Variovorax paradoxus: one gene and its partners. The protein of the gene in region 2 binds, or shares a complex with, the protein of the main gene of each other region. Links are inferred from orthologs where the notes say so. Each region holds a gene or a part of one and is shown on either strand. Other genes may lie near its edges.

Region 1 (3,843 bases), 3.8 Mb from region 2 along the record:
CTTTGCAACGCCCGAAGCCGTTGCAGTGCTGTTCGACCTGGCGGGTGAAGTGAACCGCACGCAGTCGCCCGCGCAGGCCGGGCTGCTGAAGGCGCTCGGCGGCTGCTTGAACATCCTGCAGGACGATCCGACGCGCTTCTTGCGCGCCGGCACCACGCTCGACGAAGCCACCATCCAGGCGCAGATCGATGCGCGCGCCGCCGCCAAGGCCGCGAAGAATTTCGCCGAAGCCGACCGCATCCGCAACGACCTGCTGGCGCAGGGCATCGTGCTCAAGGATTCGCCCACCGGCACAACCTGGGCCGCAGCGCAGTGAACGGAACCACCAATCCCATGCCTGCTTCTTCGAAAAATCCGGCGGTTCAGATCTTCACGCCCGATTATTGGGAAGAGGCCTGCAAGCATCTGGCCAAGAAAGACCGCGTGATGAAGCGGCTGATTCCGAAGTTCGGCGATGCCTGCCTGGAGTCGCGCGGCGATGCGTTCACTACGCTCGCACGCAGCATCGTGGGCCAGCAGATCTCGGTGAAGGCCGCGCAAACCGTGTGGGACAAGTTCGCGCTGCTGCCGCGCAAGCTGACGCCGGCCAACGTGCTCAAGCTCAAGGTCGACGACATGCGCGGGGCAGGGCTGTCGGCGCGCAAGGTCGAATACCTGGTCGACCTGGCCATTCATTTCGATTCGGGCGCCGTGCACGTCGATTCATGGAAAGACATGTCGGACGAGCTCATCATCGAGGAGCTCGTGGCCATTCGCGGCATCGGCCGCTGGACGGCCGAGATGTTCCTCATCTTCCACCTGATGCGCCCCAACGTGCTGCCCGTGGACGACCTGGGCCTGCTCAACGGCATCAGCGTCAATTATTTTTCGGGCGATCCGGTGAGCCGCAGCGATGCCCGCGACGTTGCCGTGGCCTGGGCGCCGTATTGCAGCGTGGCAACTTGGTATATTTGGCGATCGCTCGACCCGGTACCGGTCGCATACTGAACAACAGGAGAAGACGTTGGCGAAACGAACCTTCCTCGACTTCGAGCAGCCCATTGCTGAACTCGAAACAAAGATCGAAGAACTGCGCTATGTACAGACCGAATCGGCGGTCGACATCTCGGAGGAAATCGACCAGCTCGGCAAGAAAAGCCAGCAGCTCACCAAAGACATCTACAGCGACCTGACGCCCTGGCAGATCACCAAGATCGCGCGGCATCCGGAGCGCCCCTACACGCTCGACTACGTCAACGAAATCTTCACCGACTTCGTCGAACTGCATGGCGACCGGCACTTTTCCGACGACCTCTCCATCGTGGGCGGCCTGGCGCGCTTCAACGGCACGCCGTGCATGGTGCTCGGCCACCAGAAGGGGCGCGACACCAAGGAGCGCACCGCGCGCAACTTCGGCATGAGCAAGCCCGAGGGCTACCGCAAGGCGCTGCGCCTCATGAAGACGGCCGAGAAGTTCAAGCTGCCGGTCTTCACCTTCGTGGATACGCCCGGCGCCTATCCGGGCATCGACGCCGAGGAGCGCTGCCAGTCCGAAGCCATCGGCCGCAACATCTACGAAATGGCGCAGCTCGAGGTGCCGATCATCGTCACCATCATCGGCGAAGGCGGCTCCGGCGGCGCGCTGGCCATTTCGGTGGGCGACCAGCTCGTGATGCTGCAGTATTCGATCTACTCGGTCATCAGCCCGGAAGGCTGCGCCTCCATTCTCTGGAAGACCAGCGACAAGGCGCAGGAAGCGGCCGATGCCCTCGGCATCACCGCGCACCGCCTGAAGGCGCTGGGCCTGGTCGACAAGATCGTGAACGAACCGGTCGGCGGCGCGCACCGCGACCATCGCCAGATGGCCGCTTTCCTCAAGCGTGCGCTCAACGACGCCTTCCGCCAGGTCAGCGACCTGAAGCCGAAGGAACTGCTCGATCGCCGCTACGAACGCCTGCAGAGCTACGGGCGCTTCAACGACACCAAGGCCGACACCGGCAGGTAAGCAAGCCAGCGCGCTGCTCCTCCATGAACGAAGCCTTCGAACGCGCCATGGCCGCGTTCGAGCCGGCGCATCTGCCGCTGGCGGTGGGCTTCAGCGGCGGTGCGGATTCCACGGCGTTGCTGGCTGCGTGCGCATCGGCCTGGCCGGGGCAGGTGCTTGCCTTTCATGTGCACCATGGCCTGCAGGCTGCGGCCGATGACTTCGAACGCCATTGCGCTGCCGTGTGCGAGCGCCTCGGCGTGCCGCTGGTGGTGCACCGCGTGGACGCACGCCACGCGCGGGGCGACAGCCCCGAGGATGCGGCACGCCGCGCCCGCTATGACGCCTTTGCAGCGATGGCGCGCATGGATACGGCGCTTGGCGCTATCGAATCCATAGCCCTGGGGCACCATGCCGATGACCAGGTCGAAACCCTTCTGCTAGCTCTTTCCAGGGGCGCGGGCCTGCCGGGCCTGGCCGCCATGCCCGCGCATGCACGGCGCAACGGTCTGGACATCTACCGTCCGCTCCTGGCGGTGCCCGGCGCCGACATTCGGGCATGGCTGAAAGACCTCGACCTGCCCTGGATCGAAGACCCGACCAACGAGGACGAGCGCTACACCCGCAACCGGATCCGCGCCGTGCTGCTGCCTGCGCTGGCGCAGACTTTTCCCCAATTCCGCGCCACCTTCGCCCGCAGCATCGGCCACGCCGCGCAGGCGCAGGAGCTGCTGGGCGAACTCGCGGCGCAGGATCTGGCCGTGGTGGGCAACCCGCCCCGCATCGCCGCGCTGCAGGCGCTTTCGCGTGCGCGGCAGGCCAATGTGCTGCGGCACTGGCTGATGCTGGCGCACGGCTGCGCGCCCAGCGCGGCGCAGCTCGACCAGTTGCTGGACCAGGTCCGCGCCTGCACCACCCGCGGCCACCGGATCCACCTCAAGGTGGCCCAAGGATTCGCCCTGCGCATGGGCGATCTGCTGCATTGGTACAATTCCGGGCCCTCGCCCAAGGCTTCGCGCTGACGGCTTGCAGGGCGCCGCGCTGGCACTCGGGAGTGCAGCGGCGGCCCTTCCCATTTCTCTGAATTCACCCATGGCATTGATCGTTCACAAATACGGCGGTACGTCGATGGGCTCGACCGAGCGCATCAAGAATGTCGCCAAGCGCGTTGCCAAGTGGGCGCGCGCCGGCCACCAGATGATCGTGGTCCCGAGTGCCATGAGCGGCGAAACCAATCGCCTGCTCGGCCTGGCCAAGGAGCTTGCGCCGAGCAAACCGAGCGACGCCCACGGGCGCGAGCTCGACATGCTCGCCTCGACCGGCGAGCAGGCTTCATCCGCGCTGCTGGCCATTGCGCTGCAGGCCGAAGGCATGGAGGCCGTGAGCTACGCGGGTTGGCAGGTGTCGGTGCGTACCGACAACTCCTACACCAAGGCGCGCATCGAGAGCATCGACGACGAGCGAGTGCGCGCCGACCTCGACGCCGGCAAGGTCGTGGTCATCACCGGCTTCCAGGGCGTGGACGACAACGGCAACATCACCACGCTGGGCCGCGGCGGCAGCGACACCTCGGCCGTGGCCATTGCAGCCGCGATGAAGGCGCACGAGTGCCTGATCTACACCGACGTCGACGGCGTCTACACCACCGATCCGCGCGTGGAGCCCGATGCGCGCCGCCTCTCGACCGTGAGCTTCGAAGAGATGCTCGAGATGGCGAGCCTGGGCTCCAAGGTGCTGCAGATCCGCTCGGTGGAATTCGCCGGCAAGTACAAGGTGCCGCTGCGTGTGCTCTCGAGCTTCACGCCGTGGGACATCGACATCAATGAAGAGGCCAAGTCCGGCACGCTGATCACTTTCGAGGAAGACGAAAACATGGAACA
Region 2 (4,405 bases):
AATCCTGCACGAAATGCTATGAAAGAAGTAGCACTCTATTCAGTGATGCCCGCACGTGCCAGCAGATCGCTGACCAGTTCGAGCCGCATCAGCGGACTGTCGAGTTCCATGAGCCGCTGCCGCAGTTCGAGTTGCATGGGCACCAGTTCGCACCAGCGGTTGGCCACCCAGCTGCAATCGTCGAACCGATAGGGCTCGCCGACGGGCAGGCGCGGGGCCTCTGCGCCCTGTGCGCGGCGTCGTTCTTCGAGGGTGTCGACAAGGCGCCGCAGCGCCGTGGCGGTGTGCTGGAGATCGCCTGGAATTTCGAGCGCGGTGTCTTCGGCCAAGGCTTCCGCCTGGGCAACCCACAAGCCGTATTTCTGCAGTTCGGCGGCGCGGACCCGGAAGCGCTGCGTGCCGACGCATTCGATCTGCAGCAGGCCGCTTTGCGGCGAATCGAATTCGCGGATGACCGCCAGCGTACCGACGGCGGCGAAGCTTTCCGCCTCGGCGCCGGCCTTGCGAACTTCGCTACCGCTCGTGAGGCTGACCACGCCGAAGGGCGCATCGGCCTTGCGGCATTTGCCGATCATGTCGAGATAACGTACCTCGAAAATACGCAGTGGAAGCACGCCCCCCGGAAACAGGACCGTGCCGAGCGGGAACAATGGCAGTGAATGCAAAAGGGGCTGTGTGGTCATCGAGGAACCTTGCATGGCTATCATCGCATTCCCCTCACGACCACGCCCCATGCTCTACCAGATCCCCTCGTTCCTTCTCGACGTGATCGTCGGCCTGCTCGGCGGCGCCTGCCTTCTGCGCCTTTACATGCAGTACCACCGCGTGCCGTTCGGCAACCCGCTCGGGCGTTTCGTCTTTGCGATCACCGACTGGATCGTGCTGCCGCTGCGCCGCATCGTGCCTTCAGTCAAGCGCTGGGATCTGGCGAGCCTGATCGCCGCATGGCTGCTGGTGCTGGCCAAATTCCTCCTGCTCTGGCTGCTGATCGGAAATCTGGGCCGGATTGCCGCCTTGCCGCTCGTTTCACTGGTGGGACTGCTGCAGCTCGCCGTTTCGGGGCTGACCGCGCTGCTGGTGGTCTATGCCGTGCTGTCGTGGATACCGGGTGCGTCGCCGATGCTGCTCGACCTCATTTCGCGGCTGGCCGAGCCGCTGGTGCGGCCGTTCCGCCGGTTCATTCCGCTGATCGGCGGCGTGGACCTGTCGCCCCTGGCCGCGATCGTAGTGCTGCAGGTGATTGCGATCGTGCTGGGCAACCTGCTGATCTGGGCCTACCGGCTGGGCGCCTGAGAAAAGCAAGTGCCGACTGGTGCTTGCTCGCGCAAGTGCGCTCTCATTCCAGAAACACCGCGGAACCGGCTTCGCCGGGCCGCAGGTGTTGCCCCCGGCAGGGGGAGGGCGAAGCGGACACGAAGTGCCGCGCAGCCTGGGGGCGAGCCTAGCTCACTGCGTCGGCCGGCTGGCGCAGCAGCATCGCGAGGGTGCTCGCAATGGTCTTGCGCAGCTCGCGGCGGTCGCTGATGAAGTCGATCGCGCCCTTGGTCTGCAGGAACTCTGCGCGCTGGAAACCTTCGGGCAGCGTCACGCGCACGGTCGATTCGATCACGCGCGGGCCGGCAAAGCCGATCAGCGCCTTGGGCTCGGCAATGACCACATCGCCCACGAAGGCGAAGCCGGCGCTCACGCCGCCCATGGTCGGGTCGGTCAGCACGCTGATGTAGGGCAGGCCCTTCTTCGCGAGCCGGGTGAGCGCCGCATTGGTCTTGGCCATCTGCATCAGCGACAGCAGGCCTTCCTGCATGCGCGCGCCGCCGGTGGCCGTGAAGCAGATGAACGGCACCTTCTGTTCGATGGCCGTTTCCACGCCGCGCACGAAGCGTTCGCCGACCACGCTGCCCATGCTGCCGCCCATGAATTCGAACTCGAAGCAGGCCACGACCACGCTGATGCTGTGGACCGAGCCGCCCATGACGACCAGTGCATCGGTCTCGCCGGTGTTCTCGAGCGCTTCCTTGAGCCGCTCGGGGTATTTGCGGCTGTCCTTGAACTTGAGTGCGTCGACAGGCAGCACTTCCTGGCCGACCTCGTAGCGGCCCTCGGCGTCGAGGAAGGCATCGAGCCGTGCGCGGGCGCCGATGCGGTGATGGTGGCTGCAGCTCGGGCAGACATTCTGGTTGTGCTCGAGGTCGGTCTTGTAGAGAACGGTCTCGCAGGCGGGGCATTTGATCCACAGGCCCTCGGGCACCTGGCGGCGCTCCGACGGGTCGGTTTGTGCGATCTTGGCGGGTAGCAGTTTTTCAAGCCAGCTCATAGGACTCCGAATTTCTCAGGAAGGATGCCTTCCTGACGATTAGCTCCCCTCTCCCGCGCGCGGGAGAGGGGCTGGGGGTGAGGGGCAGCAGCGATTATCGGCCAGCCGCGTTCTTGGGGGTAGCCGCCGGCAGCGCATCGAGCGCCTCGCGGATGCCGGCGAGGAATTCGCGCACCGCGGGAACCACTTTCTCGCGCGGCTGCCCGTCGATCAGCTGGATGATCTTCGTGCCGATCACGACCGCATCCGCGGCCGAACCCACGGCCTGCGCCGTGCGCGCGTCGCGGATGCCGAAGCCCACGCCCACCGGAATGTCCACGTGCTCGCGGATGCGCGGGATCATCTGGCCAACCGCTTCGGTGTCGAGGTGGCCGGCGCCCGTCACGCCCTTGAGCGAGACGTAGTAGACATAGCCGCTCGCGATGCGCGCGACCTGCGCCATGCGCTCGCTGGTGCTGGTGGGGGCCAAGAGGAAGATCAGGTCGATGCCTGCGGCCTTGAGATCGGCCGCGAAGTCCTCGCACTCCTCGGGCGGGTAGTCGACCACCAGCAGGCCGTCGACGCCCGCGGCCGACGCATCGCGGATGAAGGCCTTCTTGCCGTGCACGAGGTCGTAGCGTTCGACCGGATTCGCATAGCCCATCAGCACCACGGGCGTGGCCGCGTCCTTCTGGCGGAAGGCGGCCACCATGGCCAGCACCTGCTTCATGCCAATGCCCAGAGCCAGTGCCGCCTCGCCGGCCTTCTGGATCACCGGGCCATCGGCCATCGGGTCGGAAAAGGGCACGCCGAGCTCGATCACGTCGGCGCCCGCCTCGACCATGCCGTGCATCAGCTCGGGTGTGATGTCCGCGTAAGGGAATCCGGCTGTGACGTAAGGAATCAAGGCGCGGCGGCCGTCTTTTTTCAGCGCGTCGAAGGTGGCGGCAATGCGGCTCATCACTTGCCTCCCTTCACGCTCAGCCCGCGCATCGAGGGCCGGTCGTAGAAGTCGACGCCCGACAGGTCGGCCACAGTGCCGATGTCCTTGTCGCCCCGGCCCGAGAGGTTCACCAGGATCGACTGGTCCGGCCGCATGGTCTTTGCGAGTTTCATGGCGTAGGCCACGGCGTGGCTCGATTCGAGGGCCGGAATGATGCCTTCGGTGCGGCACAGGTAGTGAAAGGCTTCGAGCGCCTCGATGTCGGTGATGCCGACGTACTCGGCGCGGCCGATGTCGGCCAGGTAGGCATGCTCGGGGCCCACGCCCGGATAGTCGAGCCCGGCGCTGATGCTGTGCGTTTCGGTGATCTGGCCGTCTTCGCTCTGCAGAAGGTAGGTGCGGTTGCCGTGCAGCACGCCCGGGCTGCCGCGCAGGATCGAAGCCGAGTGCTTGCCGCTGTCGAGCCCTTCGCCCGCGGCCTCGACGCCGATCAGGCGCGTGCCCGCGAACGGAATGTAGGGATGGAAGATGCCCATCGCGTTGCTGCCGCCGCCCACGCAGGCCACCACCACGTCGGGCTGCCGGCCTTCGGCCTCGCCGGTGATGCCCTGGGCTGCCAGCATGGCGGGCATCTGGTCGATGCACTCCGTGCCGATCACGCTCTGGAAGTCGCGCACCATGGTCGGGTAGGGGTGCGGGCCGGCCACGGTGCCGATGATGTAGAAGGTGTTCTCCACGTTCGTGACCCAGTCGCGCATGGCCTCGTTGAGGGCGTCCTTCAGCGTCTTGCTGCCCGACTCCACCGGCACCACCGTGGCGCCGAGCAGGTTCATGCGGTAGACGTTGGGGCTCTGGCGCTTCACGTCCTGGCTGCCCATGTAGACCACGCATTCGAGGCCGTAGCGCGCGCAGATGGTGGCGGTGGCCACGCCGTGCTGGCCGGCGCCGGTTTCGGCGATCACGCGGGGCTTGCCCATGCGGCGCGCGAGCATCGCCTGGCCGATCACGTTGTTGATCTTGTGCGCGCCGGTGTGGTTCAGGTCTTCGCGCTTGAGGTAGATCTGCGCGCCGCCCATCTCGCGGCTGGTGCGCGCGGCGTGGTAGACCGGCGAGGGCCGGCCGACGAAGTGCTTGAGCTCGTAGTGGAATTCGGCGAGGAATGCCGGATC
Region 3 (3,835 bases), 530 kb from region 2 along the record:
AAATGTATCGATGGACACGTCCACCAAGCGCGAGATTGCCGCCGCCGCAGCCCGCCTCGTCGTCGAGGAGGGGCTGGAGTACGGTCCGGCCAAGCGCCGGGCGCTGCGCGACCTGGGCCTGTCGTCGCGCACGGCGCTGCCGAACAACGACGAGGTGGAGGCCGAAGTCCGCGACTACATCGCGCTCTATTGCGCCGACACCCAGCCGCAGGAGTTGCGTGCGCTGCGGCAGCTCGCGCTCGAATGGATGGAGCGCATGGCGGCGTTCCGTCCGCACGTGGGAGGCGCGGTCTGGCACGGCACCGCCACGCGGCTGTCAGACATTTATATTCAGTTGTTCTGCGATGATTCCAAGTCGGCCGAGATTGCCCTGATCGATCACCACGTGGACTACGAGCCGCGGATGGTCACGGGCTTTCATGGCGAGCAGGTGGAAGCCCTGAGCGTTCATGCCGCAAGCCGTGCATTGGGCGAGGAAATCGGGGTGCACCTGCTGGTGTACGACCTTGACGACCTGCGCGGGGCACTCCGGTCCGACGCTCAGGGGCGGGCGCCGCGCGGCGACCTCGCGGCGCTGCGCCGGCTGATCGAAAGTGAAAAGGACAAGTGAATGACTTCTTCGCCCACACGGCGAGGCCTCCTCTATGGCGGCGTGGCAGTCGCGGCCGCTGCGGCCGGCCTGGGCGGCGCATGGTGGCGTGAGCGCGGCAGCGGCCCCCAGGGCGAAGTGCTGGAGGCGAGCTTCTGGAGCCAGCGTTTCGAGCGGCCGGAGGGCGGCGAACTGCTTCTTTCCGATTTGCGTGGCAAACCGCTGCTGCTCAACTTCTGGGCCACGTGGTGTCCGCCCTGCGTGGAAGAAATGCCGATGATCGATCGCTTCTTTCGCGAACATGGCGCGAACGGCTGGCAAGTGGTTGGCTTGGCGATCGATCAGCCCAGTGCGGTCCGTAAATTCCTGCAAAAGACGCCGGTCAGTTATCCCACGGGCTTGGCCGGCCTGCAGGGAACGGAACTGGTCAAGAGCCTGGGCAACACCGGTGGCGGATTGCCTTTCACGCTGGTCCTCAATGGCGCAGGTGCGGTGGCGGCTCGTAAAATGGGCAAGCTTGAAGCGGCCGACCTGGACGCTTGGCGGCGTGAACTGGTTCACGGTTAGAATCAGATACACAATCGGCATTTAGCCGCCAATCGCTATAAATCACCGATTTTTAGCCAAGTTACATCCTATTGACCGGCAAAGTCGGCACTGGAGCTCCATGGATCTGCGCAAACTCAAGACACTGATCGATTTGGTGTCGGAATCCAATATTTCCGAACTGGAAATCACCGAAACCGAAGGCAAGGTTCGCATCGTCAAGGGCGGCGGCGCTGCCCCGGTGCAATATGTACAGACCGTGGCGGCACCTGCTGCTGCTCCCGCTGGCGGCGCGCCGGCGGCACCCGCGCTCGCCAGTGCGCCAGCACCCGAAGCCGCACCGGCCGGCCACGCCATCAAGTCGCCGATGGTAGGTACTTTCTACCGCTCTTCCAGCCCCGGCGCCGCGGCTTTTGTCGAAATCGGCAGCAAGGTCAATGAGGGCGACACGGTCTGCATCATCGAAGCGATGAAGATCCTCAACGAAATCGAAGCCGACAAGTCCGGCACGATCACCCAGATCCTCGGCGAAAACGGCCAGGCGGTCGAATACGGTCAGCCGCTGTTCATCATCGAGTGACCATGTTCAAGAAGATTCTGGTTGCGAACCGGGGGGCTCGCGCCTCGGCGCGGACGGGCGAAGGCCGTCAGATTGCCCTGGCGCGCGCAGCGTGCGGGCGATGCAGCCGCGGGGGCGCACATGTTTAAGAAGATCCTGGTTGCCAATCGCGGCGAAATCGCCCTGCGGATCCAGCGCGCCTGCAGCGAACTCGGCATCAAGGCCGTGATGGTCTATTCCGAAGCCGACCGCGACGCGAAGTACGTCAAGCTCGCGCAAGAAGCCGTGTGCATCGGCCCGGCGCCGTCGTCGCTGAGCTATCTCAACATGCCGGCCATCATCTCGGCGGCCGAGGTCACCGACGCCGAGGCCATTCACCCCGGCTACGGCTTCCTGAGCGAGAACGCCAATTTCGCCGAGCGCGTGGAGCAGAGCGGTTTCCAGTTCATCGGCCCGACGCCCGAAAACATCCGTGTCATGGGCGACAAGGTCTCGGCCAAGCAGGCCATGATCAAGGCCGGCGTGCCGTGCGTGCCAGGCTCCGAGGGCGAGCTCTCGGATGACGCCGCCACCAACAAGCGCATTGCCCGCGCCATCGGCTATCCGGTCATCATCAAGGCGGCAGGCGGCGGCGGCGGCCGCGGCATGCGCGTGGTGCACACCGAGGCCGCGCTGATCAATGCGATCCAGATGACCAAGGCGGAAGCCGGCGCTGCATTCAGCAATCCGGCCGTGTACATGGAGAAGTTCCTCCAGAACCCACGTCACATCGAGATCCAGATCCTCGCGGACAAGCACAAGAATGCGGTCTACCTGGGCGAACGCGACTGCTCCATGCAGCGCCGCCACCAGAAGGTCATCGAGGAATCGCCGGCCCCCGGAGTTCCGCGCAAGCTGATCGAGAAGATCGGCGAGCGTTGCGCCGCGGCCTGCAAGAAAATTGGCTACCGCGGCGCCGGCACCTTCGAGTTCCTCTACGAAAACGGCGAGTTCTATTTCATCGAGATGAACACCCGTGTGCAGGTGGAGCACCCGGTGACCGAGTTCACCACCGGCATCGACATCGTGAAGACGCAGATCATGGTGGCGGCCGGCGAGAAGTTGCCGTTCACGCAGCGCCAGATCGAGATGCGCGGCCACGCCATCGAATGCCGCATCAACGCCGAAGACGCCTGGAAGTTCACGCCGTCGCCGGGCCGCATCACCATGTGGCATCCGCCGGGCGGCCCGGGCGTGCGCGTCGATTCGCATGCATACACCAACTACTTCGTGCCGCCGAACTACGACTCGATGATCGGCAAGATCATCGTCTACGGCGACACGCGCGAGCAGGCCATGGCGCGCATGCGCACGGCGCTGAACGAAACCGTGATCGAAGGCATCCAGACCAACATCCCGCTGCACCGCGAGCTGATGGTCGACGCCAAGTTCATGAGCGGCGGCACCAACATCCACTACCTCGAAGAATGGCTCGCAGCCCACAAGCGCTGAGCCCGCGCACCCGCCATGTTTGAACTTCGCCTCATGGCGCCGGAAGACCGGGTCGAAATGCTCGGCGATGCGCTCGACGCGCTCGATGCGCTGAGCGTGTCGGTGGAAGACGCCGATGCACAGACCGATGCCGAGCAGGCGCTGTTCGGCGAACCCGGCATGCCGCCGCCCAAGGAGGGCTGGCAGCGGTCGCGCGTGATTGCGCTGTTCGCCGACGAGGCCCTTGCGAACGAGGCCGCATCGGTGCTTGCGCTGCAGGACTTCTTCGAAGGCTGCGCGGTGCTCGGCGTGGCACCGGTGCCCGAGCAGGACTGGGTGCGGCTCACCCAATCGCAGTTCGCGCCGGTCGAGATCACGCCCGAATTCTGGATCGTGCCCACCTGGCACGAGCCGCCCGCGCAGGCGAAGCAGGTGATCCGGCTCGACCCCGGGCTTGCCTTCGGCACCGGCACCCATCCCACCACGCGCATGTGCCTGCGCTGGATCGCAAGGCAGGGTTCGTTCGCCGACCAGCGCGTGCTCGACTATGGCTGCGGCTCCGGCATCCTGGCCATTGGCGCGGCGAAGTTCGGCGCGCTCGACATCGATGCCGTCGACATCGACGAGGCGGCTGTTTCGTCGACCCGCCTCAATGCCGAGGCCAACGGCGT

The links.
Region 1: the proteins of accD (region 2) and QFZ47_RS24020 are in contact, whole or in part, in a solved structure (PDB 8UXZ), measured with the Escherichia coli proteins. The link is inferred for Variovorax paradoxus from one-to-one orthologs.
Region 3: the proteins of accD (region 2) and accB are in contact, whole or in part, in a solved structure (PDB 8UXZ), measured with the Escherichia coli proteins. The link is inferred for Variovorax paradoxus from one-to-one orthologs.

What each region holds. Positions count from the first base shown.
Region 1 is NZ_JAUSXL010000002.1:4,328,827-4,332,669, forward strand. The notes cover bases 47-2,993. They hold QFZ47_RS24020 (acetyl-CoA carboxylase carboxyltransferase subunit alpha), read left to right. Parts: upstream 47-1,003; coding sequence 1,004-1,984; downstream 1,985-2,993. Other genes in these bases: cysS (cysteine--tRNA ligase), read left to right, coding at 47-316; QFZ47_RS24015 (DNA-3-methyladenine glycosylase family protein), read left to right, coding at 334-987; tilS (tRNA lysidine(34) synthetase TilS), read left to right, coding at 2,008-2,985. In the rest of the region: more of cysS, read left to right, coding at 1-46; QFZ47_RS24030 (aspartate kinase), read left to right, coding at 3,056-3,843. UniProt on the Escherichia coli protein: Component of the acetyl coenzyme A carboxylase (ACC) complex. First, biotin carboxylase catalyzes the carboxylation of biotin on its carrier protein (BCCP) and then the CO(2) group is transferred by the carboxyltransferase to acetyl-CoA to form malonyl-CoA.
Region 2 is NZ_JAUSXL010000002.1:477,723-482,127, reverse strand. The notes cover bases 379-3,134. They hold accD (acetyl-CoA carboxylase, carboxyltransferase subunit beta), read right to left. Parts: upstream 2,315-3,134; coding sequence 1,442-2,314; downstream 379-1,441. Other genes in these bases: trpA (tryptophan synthase subunit alpha), read right to left, coding at 2,409-3,134; QFZ47_RS06060 (YggT family protein), read left to right, coding at 733-1,293; QFZ47_RS06065 (LON peptidase substrate-binding domain-containing protein), read right to left, coding at 379-683. Outside these bases: more of QFZ47_RS06065, read right to left, coding at 36-378; more of trpA, read right to left, coding at 3,135-3,254; trpB (tryptophan synthase subunit beta), read right to left, coding at 3,254-4,405.
Region 3 is NZ_JAUSXL010000002.1:1,011,184-1,015,018, reverse strand. What follows is about bases 47-2,985. They hold accB (acetyl-CoA carboxylase biotin carboxyl carrier protein), read left to right. Parts: upstream 47-1,256; coding sequence 1,257-1,715; downstream 1,716-2,985. Other genes in these bases: accC (acetyl-CoA carboxylase biotin carboxylase subunit), read left to right, coding at 1,836-2,985; QFZ47_RS08535 (TlpA family protein disulfide reductase), read left to right, coding at 611-1,156; QFZ47_RS08540 (hypothetical protein), read left to right, coding at 47-610. Outside these bases: more of QFZ47_RS08540, read left to right, coding at 11-46; more of accC, read left to right, coding at 2,986-3,185; prmA (50S ribosomal protein L11 methyltransferase), read left to right, coding at 3,201-3,835. UniProt on the Escherichia coli protein: This protein is a component of the acetyl coenzyme A carboxylase complex; first, biotin carboxylase catalyzes the carboxylation of the carrier protein and then the transcarboxylase transfers the carboxyl group to form malonyl-CoA.